Regions from separate parts of the Psychrobacillus sp. NPDC093180 genome, predicted to be linked through region 1. Evidence: riboswitches for the same ligand, from Rfam matches in the RefSeq annotation. Region 1 holds a riboswitch; the other holds the start of a gene.
The links. A riboswitch is a leader RNA that binds a small molecule or an ion and turns the genes downstream of it on or off. The one in region 1 is predicted to bind preQ1.

Region 1 (7,504 bases):
GCACTCATACGACTATAGAAAACACCTTCTGGAGGCGCTACTGTCAAATCTACAATACCCTCATCTAAATGCCATAATTCGTAAGGGAGTTTTAGTTCTTCTAAACGTTTTGTTAAATGAATTGTCCATTCACCGTTTTCGTGGATAACATAAATTTTTGACATTTTAATGAGCTCCTAACTTTTCTGATCTAAGCTGTTCTACGATTGGCATTACTTTTTCAGAGAAGCGCTGCATTTCTTCCAGTTGTGGAGAGAACTGAAGAATGAGTAGATTCACACCAATCTCTTCATAGGCTAATATTGTTTTCGCAATTTGTTCTGGTGTTCCAATTAAATTCGGACGTAAACCACGGTTTGATACGGAATAATCCTCTAAGCTAACGTTGACATTTAGCTGGGATTTGCTAATGAAATCTTGATAGCCTGCATAACCAGCGCTATTTTCTTGTACATTTTGAATTCTTGCTAGTTCCGCCTGTACCTCTTCCTCCGTATCTCGGCAAACAATATAGGCAGACATTCCAAATATATCAAATGGTGCTTTGCTAAGTTGTATACGTCGTGCTCTCATGTCTTCAATTTTCTCTTGTACTTCTTCAATCGTGCCGCCATGCATAACGTATGAGTCACAGTTTTTAGCTATTGCTTGTTTTCCTGCTTCACTTTCTCCACCCGCATATAGGGGGATATGTTGATTGCGAACCGGTTTAGGTGATAAGTACGTATTTTCATATTCGTAAAATTTTCCTTTGAATGAGTGAGGTGTTTGCGTCCATAAGCCCTTTAATACCTCAAGGAATTCCTCTGTTCGAGCATAGCGCTCATCGTGAGCCGTGAAAACGCCGCCGTATTGGCGTGCTTCCTCTTCCCACCAAGCGGAGACAACATTTAGTGAAATTCTACCGCCACTAATATGGTCGATATTCGATGCTGTTTTTGCAAACAATGCTGGATTGTAAAACCCTGGACGGATGGCAGTTAATATTTCCAGCTTATCCGTAACCGCTGCAATTGCAGCGGTTGTTGACCATGCATCTAATGTAGGGGCTTCCATACCTTTAATATCATTCAAGTTTAACTCTGCAATGAGGGTCATATCATAACCTAAACTTTCCGCGTCTTGAGCCACTTTTTTCACATAATCAAATGTAGCTGGCATATTTTCATCCTCTACATTACGTAGCCAACCTCCGAAAACTGGTAACCAAAAACCGTATTTCATTTGTAAATCCACCTCTCCTTATTTGATAGAATTATTAGACTACTAGTTATAAAAAGATACTACCACATAAAATACACTTCAACAATGTAATCCGTCAAAACAGAGTGATTTAGTTTGTATTTTAGTGTATGACTGGCCACAAATATTTATAGATGATTGTGTAATGATTAGCAATTGTCTAGAAATGGATTGTAATATTAAATCAAATATTATACATTAAAACATATTAAAAGCAGTTCCTGTGTGAGAAATGATTTCGAATTGTATATCACAAAGGGGCGTAAACGGTGGAGGAATTTAAATGTATAGTTTTAAGAATGATTATGCAGAAGGAGCACATGTTAGAATCTTACAGGCTTTAATAGATTCGAATTATGTACAAGAAGAAGGTTATGGAAGTGATAGTTTTACGCAAAGAGCAATCGAGCTTTTGAAGGAGAAACTAGGAAGACAAGACGTGGACATACACCTATTATCAGGTGGAACCCAAACAAACTTAACGGCAATTTCCGCTTTTCTTCGACCTCATGAAGCGGCAATCGCTGCTAGTACAGGTCATATTTTTACACATGAAACAGGTGCGATTGAAGCTACTGGACATAAAGTCATATCGGTAGAAACGGTAGATGGAAAATTGAATCCCTCTCTTATAAAAGAAGTTCTCGACCAACATATAGATGAACATATGGTAAAACCAAAGTTAGTTTATCTTTCAAATTCAACAGAAATTGGCTCTATCTATACGAAAGACGAACTGATAGATTTAAGAGATTTTTGTAAAGAACGTAATCTTATATTGTATATGGATGGGGCAAGACTAGGTTCAGCGCTATGTTCTAATGATAATGACTTAAAGCTGAGTGACATTCCTGCACTAGTGGATGCTTTCTACATTGGTGGGACTAAGAATGGTGCGCTTTTAGGAGAGGCAATGGTCATTTGTTTTGATTCTTTAAAAGAAGATTTTCGTTTTCATTTAAAGCAAAAAGGGGCACTCCTAGCAAAAGGAAGGCTTTTAGGTATTCAATTTTATGAACTGTTTCGGGATGATTTGTTTTTTGAATTGGCCCAGCATGCCAATAAAATGGCAACCATTCTTAGAGAAGAATGTAGTAAAGCTCATTTTTCATTTTTGACCTATTCTCCATCGAATCAGATCTTTCCAATATTACCGAATTCACTTATCGCGGAGCTTCAAAAAAAATACGCATTTATTGTATGGGAAAAGGTTGATTCTACCCATTCCGCCATTCGATTAGTAACATCATGGGCAACAAAAGAAGAAGAGGTAAGAGCTTTTGTGGAAGATATTAATATCCCTGTGCCGGAAACAATGTAGAATTGTTTCTGGCACAGGGACATTTTTTTAAATCTCTTCCAATATTCCTTTTACTAATCCTACAAATTTAACTTTTACCTGACTAGCAACTTCAATTACTTCCTCATGGTTTAATGGTTGGTCTAATATTCCACATGCCATATTCGTTAAGCAAGAGATACCGAGCACTTTCATTCCACCATGAGTAGCTACAATTGCTTCTGGTACTGTAGACATTCCAACAGCGTCTGCTCCTAATGTACGGATCATTCGAATTTCTGCTGGAGTTTCGTAAGTAGGTCCGCTCCACCACGCATACACTCCTTGTTGTAATGGTATATTTTGTTCGTTCGCTACTTTAGTGGCAACACTACGAAGTTCCTTACTATATACGTCTGATAAATCAGGGAATCGAGTTCCTAATTCGTCGTTGTTTGGTCCAATTAATGGGTTAGCTCCTGTTAAATTGATATGGTCTGTGATTAACATTAAGTCTCCAGGATTAAAGCTTGTATTTACTGCACCGCAAGCATTTGTAATGACCACATTTTCAATACCTAATGCCTTCATCACACGTACTGGGAAGGTTACTTCATCCATAGTAAATCCTTCATAATAGTGAAAGCGACCTTTCATCGCAACTACAATCTTCCCATTTAATTCCCCAATAACAAGCTCGTTCGCATGACCAATTGCTTCTGATTTTGCAAAGTGTGGAATTTCGCTATAAGGAATTTTAACAGCGTTTTGTATGTCATCGGCAAGGCTACCTAGCCCGGAGCCTAAAATAAGTCCAATCACTGGACGGTGGTCTGTCTTGCTCATAATGAAATCTCTAGTTTCTGTAATATCTTGAATGTTATGCATGTGTAAATCCTCCTTGGAATGACGAGTAAAAAAACAATATAAATGTAGTATACACCTAAATTATATAGTTCATAAAAAAATTGTAGAGAGCAAATTATCAAAAATAACCCATCCTTGAGTTGGCAGCTCAGATGGGTGAAACCTTTTTGCTAGCCAATACCATAGAGGGAACCGCTTTTTCTATTTGACAGCTTGAACTTAGCCCATTAATTGATCATTTTTATTTTACTCTGTTGTTACTGTGGTTTGTATTTCAAGAAATCTTTCCTTGAGAAAGAAATTAACCAGAATCTAAAATAATTTAGATTCTTTTAGAATGCTTATTTGACGTTTTAGAAAGTATTCTATATCATATACAAGTACCCGAACTTAATCGGGAGAGGTTCATAGCTGATACCCTCTATAAAAAACTATGGATACATGACGTTTCGCCATGTCCATATTTGGGCATGGCTTTTTTGTTTTTATCCTATATGTTTGCGATAGACTGGTTAAAGGTACCTCTTTAGAAATTATGTTATTTGGAGGTTTTTATTATGTCTGGCAGAAGCCAAGAAGAAGGTTTAAAGGATTTGACATTGTTAGGGAATCAGGGGACTCAATATTCATTTGAGTATGCACCAGAAGTATTGGAGTCAGTAGATAGTCTTCATTCCAATCGTGATTATTTCGTAAAATTTAATTGTCCAGAGTTTACTAGTTTATGTCCAATTACACAACAGCCTGACTTTGCGACAATGTACATCTCGTACATACCGGATAAAAAGATTGTAGAAAGCAAATCGCTAAAATTATATTTATTTAGTTTTAGAAATCATGGAGATTTCCATGAAGACTGTGTCAACATTATAATGAATGATTTAATTAAATTACTGGATCCAAGGTATATTGAGGTTTGGGGAAAATTCACCCCACGTGGAGGAATTTCCATTGATCCTTGGTGTAACTATGGTAGACCAGGTTCTAAATATGAAGAGATGGCAGATTATCGTTTGATGAACCATGATCTTTACCCAGAAAAAATAGATAATCGATAAATTGAATAGTCCGCATTATGAAGGAAGAGGTTATTAGCTACCCTCTTAAAAAAACTAAGAAGAAAACGGCATTCTTTTTAGGGTGCCGTTTTTTCGTTATAAGGGAGTTTTACAGGTGAAGCAGGAAAAAGCAATCATTGTATTTAGTGGAGGTCAAGACAGCACAACTTGTCTGTTTTGGGCAAAAGAACGTTTTAGAGAAATAGAGGCATTAACTTTTGATTACGGGCAAAGGCATCGTCTTGAAATTGAGTGTGCGAAAGCAATAACAGAGGAGCTTGGTATCAAGCATCATATTCTGGATATGTCTCTTTTAAATCAGCTTGCCCCAAATGCTTTAACCCGTGATGACATAGAGGTAGAAGACGGTGAAGAAGGTGGATTGCCATCGACTTTTGTACCTGGTCGGAATATGCTGTTCCTTTCCTTTGCAGGGGTTTTAGCGAGCCAAGTCGGAGCCAAGCATATCGTGACTGGGGTATGTGAAACGGATTTTAGCGGATATCCTGATTGCCGTGATGTTTTCGTTAAATCTTTGAATGTAACGCTAAATTTAGCGATGGACGATACTTTTGTGGTGGATACACCGCTCATGTGGCTGAACAAGGCACAAACATGGGAGCTTGCGGATGAGCTTGGAGCGCTTGAATTTGTTCGAGAAAAAACGTTGACCTGCTATAACGGTGTAATGGCGGATGGCTGTGGGGAATGCCCAGCTTGTAAGCTACGACAAAGAGGGCTTGATGAGTATTTAAGCTCCAAAAAGGAGTCTTAAGGCATGACTGGTTTTAGAATTGTCGATAAGCTCCAAAAGATAGAGGAAGATATCCAAAGCAGTCAATTAAAGTATCATGCCAAGCGAGTTTTAGTGAGCAAGGAATTCACTTTTGATGCTGCTCATCATTTACATAACTATGAAGGAAAATGTAAAAATTTGCACGGTCATACGTATCGGGCAGTATTAGGGGTGAGTGGATATACCGATGAACGAGGTCTGATGATAGATTTTGGCGATTTAAAAGAAATATGGAAACAAAAAATAGAGATTTATTTGGATCATCGTTATTTAAACGAAACACTTCCACCGATGAATACGACTGCTGAAAACATTGCTGTTTGGATCTATGAGAAGTTAAGCGAAGCATTGATTGAGGACCAACGATATACCGGGGCCAGAGTAGAATTTATCAGGCTGTATGAAACTCCGACAAGCTACGCAGAAGCAAGACGGGAGTGGATGGAAGTTGAGTAAAGTACCTGTTATGGAGATTTTTGGACCGACGATTCAAGGGGAGGGAATGGTGGTAGGGCAAAAGACAATGTTTGTTCGGACTGCTGGCTGTGACTATTCCTGTTCCTGGTGTGATTCATCTTTCACATGGGATGGCAGCGGGAAGCATCTAATTGTCCAAATGACCGCAGAGGAAATTTGGGCTGAGTTGAAACGTCTTGGAGGAGATGGTTTTTCTTTTGTCACCATTTCAGGTGGAAATCCAGTACTCCTTCGAAATTTGGAGGCACTTATTGTTCTTTTAAAAGCAAACAATATAAAAATTGGTGTAGAGACGCAAGGGAGTAAGTGGCAGGAGTGGCTGTATGAAATCGATGAACTAACGATTTCACCAAAGCCTCCGAGTTCCGGAATGACCACAGACTTTTCTGTTCTATCTTCTATCATCGAAAAGCTTAACAATAGAAATAGCGAGCAGCATATTTCCCTCAAAATAGTCATTTTCAATCAAGAGGATTATGAATATGCCAAGCAAGTCCATCTTCGATATCCAGCGATTCCTTTTTACTTCCAAGTGGGTAATGATGATATTACAACGACTGACAACCCACGTCTAGTCAACCATTTACTAATGAAGTACGAAGAATTAATTGACCAGGTGATTGCGGATGAGGAATTAAGAGATGTTAAAGTACTACCACAGCTGCACGCACTTGTTTGGGGAAATAAAAGAGGCGTATAAGCTACAAAAAATTACTTGAGGAGTAACATCATGAGAATCTTATTTTATTTAATATCTATCGTCACTGCTAATGTGGTAACGGCAGCATTTGCACCATTACAGTTAGGCGTGTTTATCGTCCCAATGGGAACGCTTTTAATCGGAGCGACATTCATTTTCCGAGATCTTGTTCAAAATAAATACGGTAGAGCAAAAACGTATTTATTTATTATTGTTGCTTTAGGCTTGTCTGCATTAGTGTCATTCATGCTTGGAGACACATTATTAATCGTGGTAGCATCCGCACTGTCGTTTGTTATCGCTGAAACAGCGGATACAGAGATCTATACGAGGTTAAAGCTGCCAATGGCTTGGCGTGTGTTTTATAGTGGAATTGTTGGAGGATTTTTAGATTCTGTGATCTTCGTCATCATTGGCTTAAGCCCACTTGGAGCTAATTTTCTTCCATGGGAAGCGGTGCCATTTGCTATTTTAGGTCAGGTTATCGTGAAAACAATTATTCAAATGTTTGGTGCATTGATATTGAATCAAGTGTATGTGAGTAGAAGAAAGCAGCTTGTTTCGGAATAAATCGAATTACTAAAGAAAAATAGCCCTCCAATCAATCGAGTGTTTTCGATAGAGTGGAGGGCTTGCCTATTATACGTGAAATTATTTAGAAAAATAACCTGTAAATATCTTATAAGAAAGAAGCGCACCAATTAGAATAAAGGCTCTTTTTAAATTTTTTCCGGAAATCCGTTTTTCTTTATCTTTATTTTTATTTTTATCATATTCGTTATTTGCTGCAAGCATCGCTGCAAGTAAAATAATGACAGGGGGCATCGTTATCATCATAAACGGTTTGATAGTAGCAGATAAGAAGGGAACCATCATATCTTTTTCATCTAGATAGAAATAAGTAAAAATGGCTATAGCTGATGCACTACCTAAACTAATCACTAGCCATTTAGCAGTTGAGTATTTCAAAGTTAACCCCTCCCTTATAAGTTATTCATATCTTTTGTAGGTATGAAACACTAGTCAGGACATTAAGCTCCAAATCTCTTCCGATATCCACACTTCCTGCACATTTCTTCTACAGC
Region 2 (7,504 bases), on a different contig from region 1:
TGGCGTAGAAATGGCACTTTTACTAATTGATTCTAAAAATGAGGCAGTTGAAAACGGTGATCTAACGCTAGAAGAAGCGCAAGAACAAGTGAAGCAATATTTACTTGGTGAATTACAAAGTGATGGCAAGCGGGCCATAACGAGCAAAGTAGACTTAGGAGCAAATGGTTACTTTGTGATTTATGGAAAGAATGGAGATGAAATTGCCCATCCTACCATAGAAGGAACCAATGCATGGGAAACTAAAGATATTGATGGAAAATACATTGTCCAGGATATGATCAAAACTGCAGAAGCAGGAGGAGGTTATTATTATTATAAATGGGACTTACCAAATCAGCCTGGAACTGCGGCAACAAAAATCACCTATAATACAGTAGATCCAAATTGGGGATGGGTTATAAGCGCCGGAACATATATGGAAGATTTTAATAAGGGGATTAATTCCATACTTATGACTATTGTGACTACACTAGTTTTAAGTACGATAATTGGTTTAATCGTCATTGTATTGTTCGCAAGACATCTGGGTAACCCTATTAAATTAATCGCTGATAGTGTAAATTTGATTGCTCAACAAGACTTAGCAATTGAGCATGTAAAGGTTAAAAATAAAGATGAGCTAGGTAATCTAGCTAATGGAATAAATACAATGACAACAAATTTAAGAGAAGTAATTGAATCTGTATCTATGTCGGCACAGCAAGTAGCAGCTACCTCTGAAGAACTGACTGCCAGCAGTGAACAAACTAGTAGAGCATCAGAGGAAATCACGGAGTCTATTCAACAAATTTCTTCTGGTCAAGAAAGTCAGTTATTTGGAGTGCAGGAAGCGAAAAACTCTGTTTCCCAAATTTCCTCTAGCATTACAGAGATAACAACGAATATTAAAGAATTAAATGACCTATCCATTGAGACTTCTAAAACTTCTCTTTCTGGTAATGAAGTGATTAAACAAACCGTGGAACAAATGAATCAAATTAACAATCAAAGTACGGTAACAACAGAAGCGATGATTGTATTAGAAAGAAAATCTCAAGAAATTGGGGAAATTATTAATGTAATTACGAGCATTGCAGAGCAAACGAATTTACTAGCTCTGAACGCTGCAATTGAAGCTGCTCGAGCAGGCGAACATGGTAAAGGTTTTGCAGTAGTGGCTGATGAAGTAAGAAAGTTAGCAGAGGAATCAGGAAATGCAGCAAAAAATATTTCCTCGCTTATTAATGAGATTCAAATAGATACAACTCATACTGTTCAAACCGTTAATGAAGGAAAAATAACAATAGAAAATGGTATGAATTACGTTTCAAACGCAGGTGAAACATTCGAAAAAATAGCCGAAGACATAAATACTATTAATAGTAAATTATCTATTATTTCATCAGAAATTCAAGGAATAAATAGTAATGCGGAAGTTCTTGTAACACAAGTAAATAATACAAAAGATGTTATAGAAAAATCTACGGATTACACACAAAATGTTGTTGCAGCAGCGGAAGAACAATATGCATCCATGATTGAAATGACAGCAGCATCCCGTTCTTTAGCAGAAATGTCTGAGAAACTTCAAGATGTAGTTTCCGATTTTAAATTGAATTAAGCAAAAAGCAGCAGATTTTTTACACGAGGATGAGGTGTATGAATCTGCTCTTTTTAAGTTCAATTATTTTGTTTTTACCTCGTTGTACGCTATCGTTAATGCAGTATGATGAATTAGAAGTAAGGAGACGAGATAATTGAGTGCAACTAAAACCTTAGATCAAATCAAATATTCCGTATTAGATTTAGCGCCCATTATTCAAGGGGCTACTCCAGCTGAAGCCTTTCAAAATACGAAAGATTTAGCGCAGCATGCAGAGAAGTGGGGATATAATCGTGTATGGCTTGCGGAACATCATAGTATGCCAGGTATTGCAAGTTCAGCAACCTCTGTCGTAATGGGATATGTAGCTGCAGCCACAGAAAAAATTCGTGTCGGATCGGGTGGCATTATGCTGCCAAACCATGCACCTCTTGTTATAGCAGAGCAATTTGGAACGCTTGAAGCTATGTACCCAGGTAGAATAGATTTAGGATTAGGTAGAGCTCCCGGAACGGATCAGACAACCGCGATGGCTCTTCGACGTGATTCTAGAAGCAGCGGACATGAGTTTCCTCAGCAATTAGAAGAGCTTCGAGGTTATTTAGATGCAAATTCTAAGCACAATAGAGTACGAGCTATTCCAGGAGAAGGACAGGATATACCAATTTGGCTTCTTGGGTCGAGTGGTTTTAGTGCGACTTTAGCTGGTCAGTTAGGATTACCTTTTTCATTTGCAAGTCATTTTTCACCAGAAAATACATTGCCTGCGCTTGAAAGATATCGTCATTATTTTGAGCCATCAGCAGTCTTAGATAAACCATATGCAATGGTTGGTGTCAATGTCGTTGCGGCAGATACGACAGAAGAAGCAAAAATACTTTCTACAACCCATCAACAACAGTTTTTAAGTCTTATTCGAAATACGCCTAGTCAGATACAACCGCCAGTAGAAACGATGGATGGTATTTGGAGTCCACTTGAAAAAGAAAGTATTCTCCATCAATTAAAATCGACTATTGTTGGAAATCCAACAGAAGTAAAAGAGAAGCTTCAAGCATTTTTAGAGGAAACTGGAGCAGATGAAATCATTATAAACTCAACGATATATGACCATCAAGCTCGCTTAAGATCCTATGAAATTGTAGCAGAAGTGACAGGGATGAAATAATAAGAACCAAACCAGATTCTATAACATTGAGAATCTGGTTTTTTTATGCTTCAAACAGACATTTTAGGGTATATATAATAACAGTTAAATATAGTGTAATAAGGGGGAAAGATTAGTTGATCCAATTTGACAAGGTAACGAAAGTGTTTGAGGATGGGACAGAAGCTCTAAAGGATGTCTCATTAACGATTCCCGCAGAAGAGTTAGTGGTCCTTATTGGTCCAAGTGGTTGCGGAAAAACAACATTGATGAAAATGATCAATCGGCTAGAAATTCCAACCTCCGGAGAAGTATATGTAGGTGGTAAAGCTGTTTCTTCAGTGGACGCAGTGGAGCTTCGAAAAACAATTGGCTACGTTATTCAACGAATTGGCTTGTTTCCACATATGTCTGTTGAAAGAAATGCATCGCTTGTACCAAATTTAAAAGGATGGACAAAAACAAAAACAACGGAACAGGTTTATGAATTAATGCAAATGGTTGGCCTCGATTCGAAGGAATACTTGTCTAAATATCCACTAGAGCTGAGCGGAGGGCAACAGCAGCGAATAGGAGTAGTAAGAGCGTTAGCCGGAAATCCAGCTATCGTTTTGATGGATGAACCGTTTAGCGCATTAGACCCTATTAGTCGAGAGCAATTACAAATGGAAATAAAAAATATACAAAAAAAACTGAAGAAAACAATCGTATTTGTTACACATGATATGGATGAAGCATTAAAAATAGCAGATACAATTGTCATTATGAGAAACGGTCAAATTGAGCAGACAGGCACACCTACTGAACTAATAGAGAGCCCCATCAATCAATTTGTTCAAGACTTCATAGGTATTGAGCGTATCAATCAAAAAAAGTCAATTGGAAAGCGTGAGCTACAAGATTTAATCCCTTCATTTAAACGAAGCGAACAATCCTCCTATTTAATCGTAGAAGCAAACATATTAGTAGAAGAAGCGATCAATTTATTAGAAAACGAAGGAATCGAAAGCTTGCTTGTAAAAAAAGGAAATAAGGAATTAGGCTTTGTAAACCAATCCACTCTTCTACGTGCAATGCTCACAAAGGAAGAGGTGTCGTAAATGCAAACATTTTTAGACACATTTTTCAGTAGAAGTGATTTAATACAAGAAGCATTTTTACAACATATTTATTTATCTTTTATTGCTTTAGCGATAGGCATTGGTATCGCATTACCGCTAGGAATTTTTGTAGCTAGGTATCGAAAACTTGCGGAACCGATTATTGGAGTGACTGCTATTTTTCAAACTATTCCTAGTCTAGCGTTGTTTGGTTTTCTAGTACCACTCATTGGAATAGGCACGATGACTGCACTGATTGCCTTAATCATTTATGCACTTTTACCTATTTTACGAAATACATATACAGGCATTACAACAATCGATGAATCTATTATTGAAGCAGGTCGTGGAATGGGAATGACGACAGGTCAATTGTTGCGTCAGATTGAGTTTCCGCTAGCTTTACCCTTCATCATGGCAGGAATTCGAACAGCTACCGTTTTGACGGTGGGTATTGCGACACTTGCTACTTTTGTTGGGGCAGGTGGATTAGGTGATGTTATTTATAGAGGTTTGCAATCATATAATAATGCGCTCGTCTTAGCAGGGGCATTACCTGTTGCAATATTAGCCATTTTGTTTGATCTTATCTTGAAGTGGATTGAGAAAAAAGCAACACCAAAAGGATTAAAGACTGGGAGATGATGACGTATGAAGAAAATGTTCGTTACGATAGGAGTTGCATCGACTCTTTTATTGGGTGCCTGTACAAATTCAGAGGAAACACTAGTTATTGGTGGAAAACCTTGGACAGAACAATATATACTGCCACAAATTTTAGGGCAATATATTGAAGAGCATACAGATTATCAAGTGGAGTATAAAGAAGGACTTGGAGAAGTGGCGATTATGACACCAGCTCTTGAGAAAGGCGATATAGACTTATATGTAGAATATACAGGTACAGGTTTAAAGGATGTCCTAAAAGAAGAATCTGAGGTTGGAGAAAGCTCCGAAAGTGTGTTGGAGCGAGTGAAAAAAGGGTATGAAGAAAAATTCCAAGCAACTTGGTTAACCCCACTAGGATTTGAAAATACGTATACTTTAGCATATGCGAAAGACAAAGATTATGACGCAAAGACTTATTCAGATCTTGTAGAGGTCTCTAGGTTTGGGGATATGGTCTTTGGGGCGCCTCATGCTTTTTATGAACGACAAGGAGACGGTTTTGATGATTTAATCAATTCTTATCCCTTCACATTCACGGAAACGAAAAGTCTCGATCCAAATCTTATGTATGAGGCTGTAAAAAATGGGGAAGTCGATGTGATTCCGGCATTTACAACAGATGGGCGCATTGAACGTTTTGAATTACAGACAACACAAGATGATTTAGGATTTTTCCCTAAGTATGATGCTGCACCAGTTGTTCGTTTAGATGCGTTGGAAAAGTTTCCAGAACTCGAAAAAGTATTAAATGAACTGGCAGGGAAAATTTCCGAAGAGGATATGTTAAAGATGAATGCAAAAGTAGATATGGACGGAGAAAAAGCGGAAGACGTTGCGCATGATTTCTTAGTGGAGAAAGGTTTGATTCAAAAATAAAAACAGCACCCGGTTCTAGTTAGAATCGGGTGCACGTTATTTAAATCAATGATTTGAAATTTAATCGTTTGTTTAAAGCAATCATAAGTGCAATACCTACTGCTAATACAACGAATTCACCTATTGCAACAGTTAACCAAAGTTCTAGGAAGGTATCTTTAATATCTATAAAGACAAGCTTCAATTCGAATGCAATGATGAACATCATGAATGAAAAGATGAGTGTATTAAAAATCATACGTCCTAGATAACCTTTAATAAACTTGGATGCTAAAATAGTGAGTGACAAGGATATAATCGAATGTGCTACACCAAAAGCTAAGTCATACAAGCCCAGAGGTGAGAAAAAATTTGTTACGATTACTCCTAATACTATTCCAAAAAAGTATTTTTTATTAAAGACAATTAGGTGGTTGAACATTTCAGCAATACGAAATTGTAGCGCGCCAAATGCAAAAGGTGCAATTAGAAGCGAGACAGCAACATACAAAGCCGCAATAATACCACTTATTGCTAATGTTTTTGTTTTCATTATTCATTTCTCCTTAGTTTTTTTATGTGGGAGGTTCTCGAACCACATTTTATAATCACAATTGATAATTTTATGACAGGCATAGGGCAATTGTCAAGGAAATTTTACAACTATTAAATGGAAATCCTATAATGAATTTCTCTATGATAAAATAGTAAGGCTATAAAAAAGGAAGGTATAAAATGAAATATATAATATCAATCATAAGTGCATTTTTGATTTTCGTTACATTTGGCTGCACGATGGAAATGCAAAATGAAAGCCAAGAAAAAAAAGTAGAAACAAACGCTGAGAAACAAATGAGTGTTCATTTTATAGATGTTGGACAAGGAGATTCTATACTCATTCAATCTCCTACAGGGAAGAATATGCTTATTGACGGAGGGAAAAAAGAAAAAGGAAAGGACGTAGTGAATTATTTACGGCAACATGGAGTGGAGAAGTTAGATTATGTGGTAGCAACTCATCCAGATGCGGATCATATTGGCGGATTGCTCTCCGTATTAAACTCCGTTTCTATTAAAAACTTCATAGATTCAGGAAAAGAGCATACTACAGATACGTATGAGCAAATGCTACAGCTTATTTTGGACAAGAATATCCCATTTGTTGTACCAAGTATAGGTGATACAATTCCTTTAGATTCGGATGTAGAAATAACTGTCTTGCATACGAGTGATGATGCCAACGAAAATAATGAAGCTTCTATAGTGTTGAAGGTCCAATATAAGGACGTGTCGTTCTTGTTAACTGGGGACGCTGATGCAGCTGTGGAGAAAAGCATGATAAAAAAATATGACCTAAAATCTACTATATTAAAAGCGGGACATCATGGTTCGGATACAAGTAGTTCGGACGCTTTTATCCGTGAGGTTCAACCAGAAGTAGCAATTTTAAGTTATGGGGAAAATAATATGTATGGTCACCCTACTCCTATCGTCGTGACGAGATTGAAAAAAGCTAACGCAGAAATTTATAGTACAGCAGAATTAGGAAATATTGTAGTGGAGACAGATGGAAGAGATTATAATGTTTCGGCGGATTCATTTCCTGCTGAAAAGGAAACAGTAGCAGAAACACCGCTTTTCATATCAGAGAAAGATGTTCGGGAAGAAATCGTTGCTATTACAAACCAAGGAAATGCAGCAGTGAACATGGAAGGGTGGCAGTTGGTTTCCGTAGCGGGCAATCAAGTATATAACTTTCCGGATATATCTATTCAGCCGGGTGAAACTTTATATGTAACAAGCGGTCCTGAAGCAAAAGAAGACGGTATACATTTGAAATGGACGAATAGACAAATGTGGAGAAACGAAGGAGATACAGCGCAATTATTAAATGAGAAAGGGGTAGTGATGAGTGAACTCAAATAAATACACACTTGATCGAGTAGAAGGAGAGCTCGCAGTATTTTTAAAATATCCAAATGAAACAAAAAGACTGCATATCGCTATTTCAGAACTTGATGAAGAAGTAAAAGAAGGAGATATTGTCCTTATCTCTATCGAAAATGACACATATAAAGTGGAAAGATTAGTAGCGGACACAGAGAAACAAAGAGAAAAAGTACGTGGTTTATTAGAAAAGCTGAAGAA

Region 2: it holds a riboswitch for preQ1, as region 1 does, so the genes downstream of both, ACIP9W_RS17905 (QueT transporter family protein) here and queF (preQ(1) synthase) in region 1, are expected to answer to the same signal.

Annotation. Positions count from the first base shown of each region.
Region 1 is NZ_JBIVOJ010000009.1:4,976-12,479, reverse strand. It holds gene ACIP9W_RS14190 (ATP-grasp domain-containing protein) at 1-164, opposite strand, end outside; gene ACIP9W_RS14185 (LLM class flavin-dependent oxidoreductase) at 166-1,224, opposite strand; gene ACIP9W_RS14180 (threonine aldolase family protein) at 1,526-2,563, shown strand; gene ACIP9W_RS14175 (purine-nucleoside phosphorylase) at 2,591-3,409, opposite strand; PreQ1 riboswitch class I at 3,783-3,829, shown strand; gene queF (preQ(1) synthase) at 3,946-4,446, shown strand; gene queC (7-cyano-7-deazaguanine synthase QueC) at 4,562-5,221, shown strand; gene queD (6-carboxytetrahydropterin synthase QueD) at 5,225-5,698, shown strand; gene queE (7-carboxy-7-deazaguanine synthase QueE) at 5,691-6,419, shown strand; gene ACIP9W_RS14150 (VUT family protein) at 6,450-6,989, shown strand; gene ACIP9W_RS14145 (hypothetical protein) at 7,071-7,388, opposite strand; gene ACIP9W_RS14140 (radical SAM/SPASM domain-containing protein) at 7,451-7,504, opposite strand, start outside.
Region 2 is NZ_JBIVOJ010000013.1:265-7,768, reverse strand. It holds gene ACIP9W_RS17930 (methyl-accepting chemotaxis protein) at 1-1,603, shown strand, start outside; gene ACIP9W_RS17925 (LLM class flavin-dependent oxidoreductase) at 1,740-2,753, shown strand; gene ACIP9W_RS17920 (ABC transporter ATP-binding protein) at 2,870-3,832, shown strand; gene ACIP9W_RS17915 (ABC transporter permease) at 3,833-4,477, shown strand; gene ACIP9W_RS17910 (glycine betaine ABC transporter substrate-binding protein) at 4,484-5,377, shown strand; gene ACIP9W_RS17905 (QueT transporter family protein) at 5,418-5,909, opposite strand; PreQ1 riboswitch class I at 5,917-5,961, opposite strand; gene ACIP9W_RS17900 (MBL fold metallo-hydrolase) at 6,092-7,282, shown strand; gene ACIP9W_RS17895 (DUF3006 domain-containing protein) at 7,269-7,504, shown strand, end outside.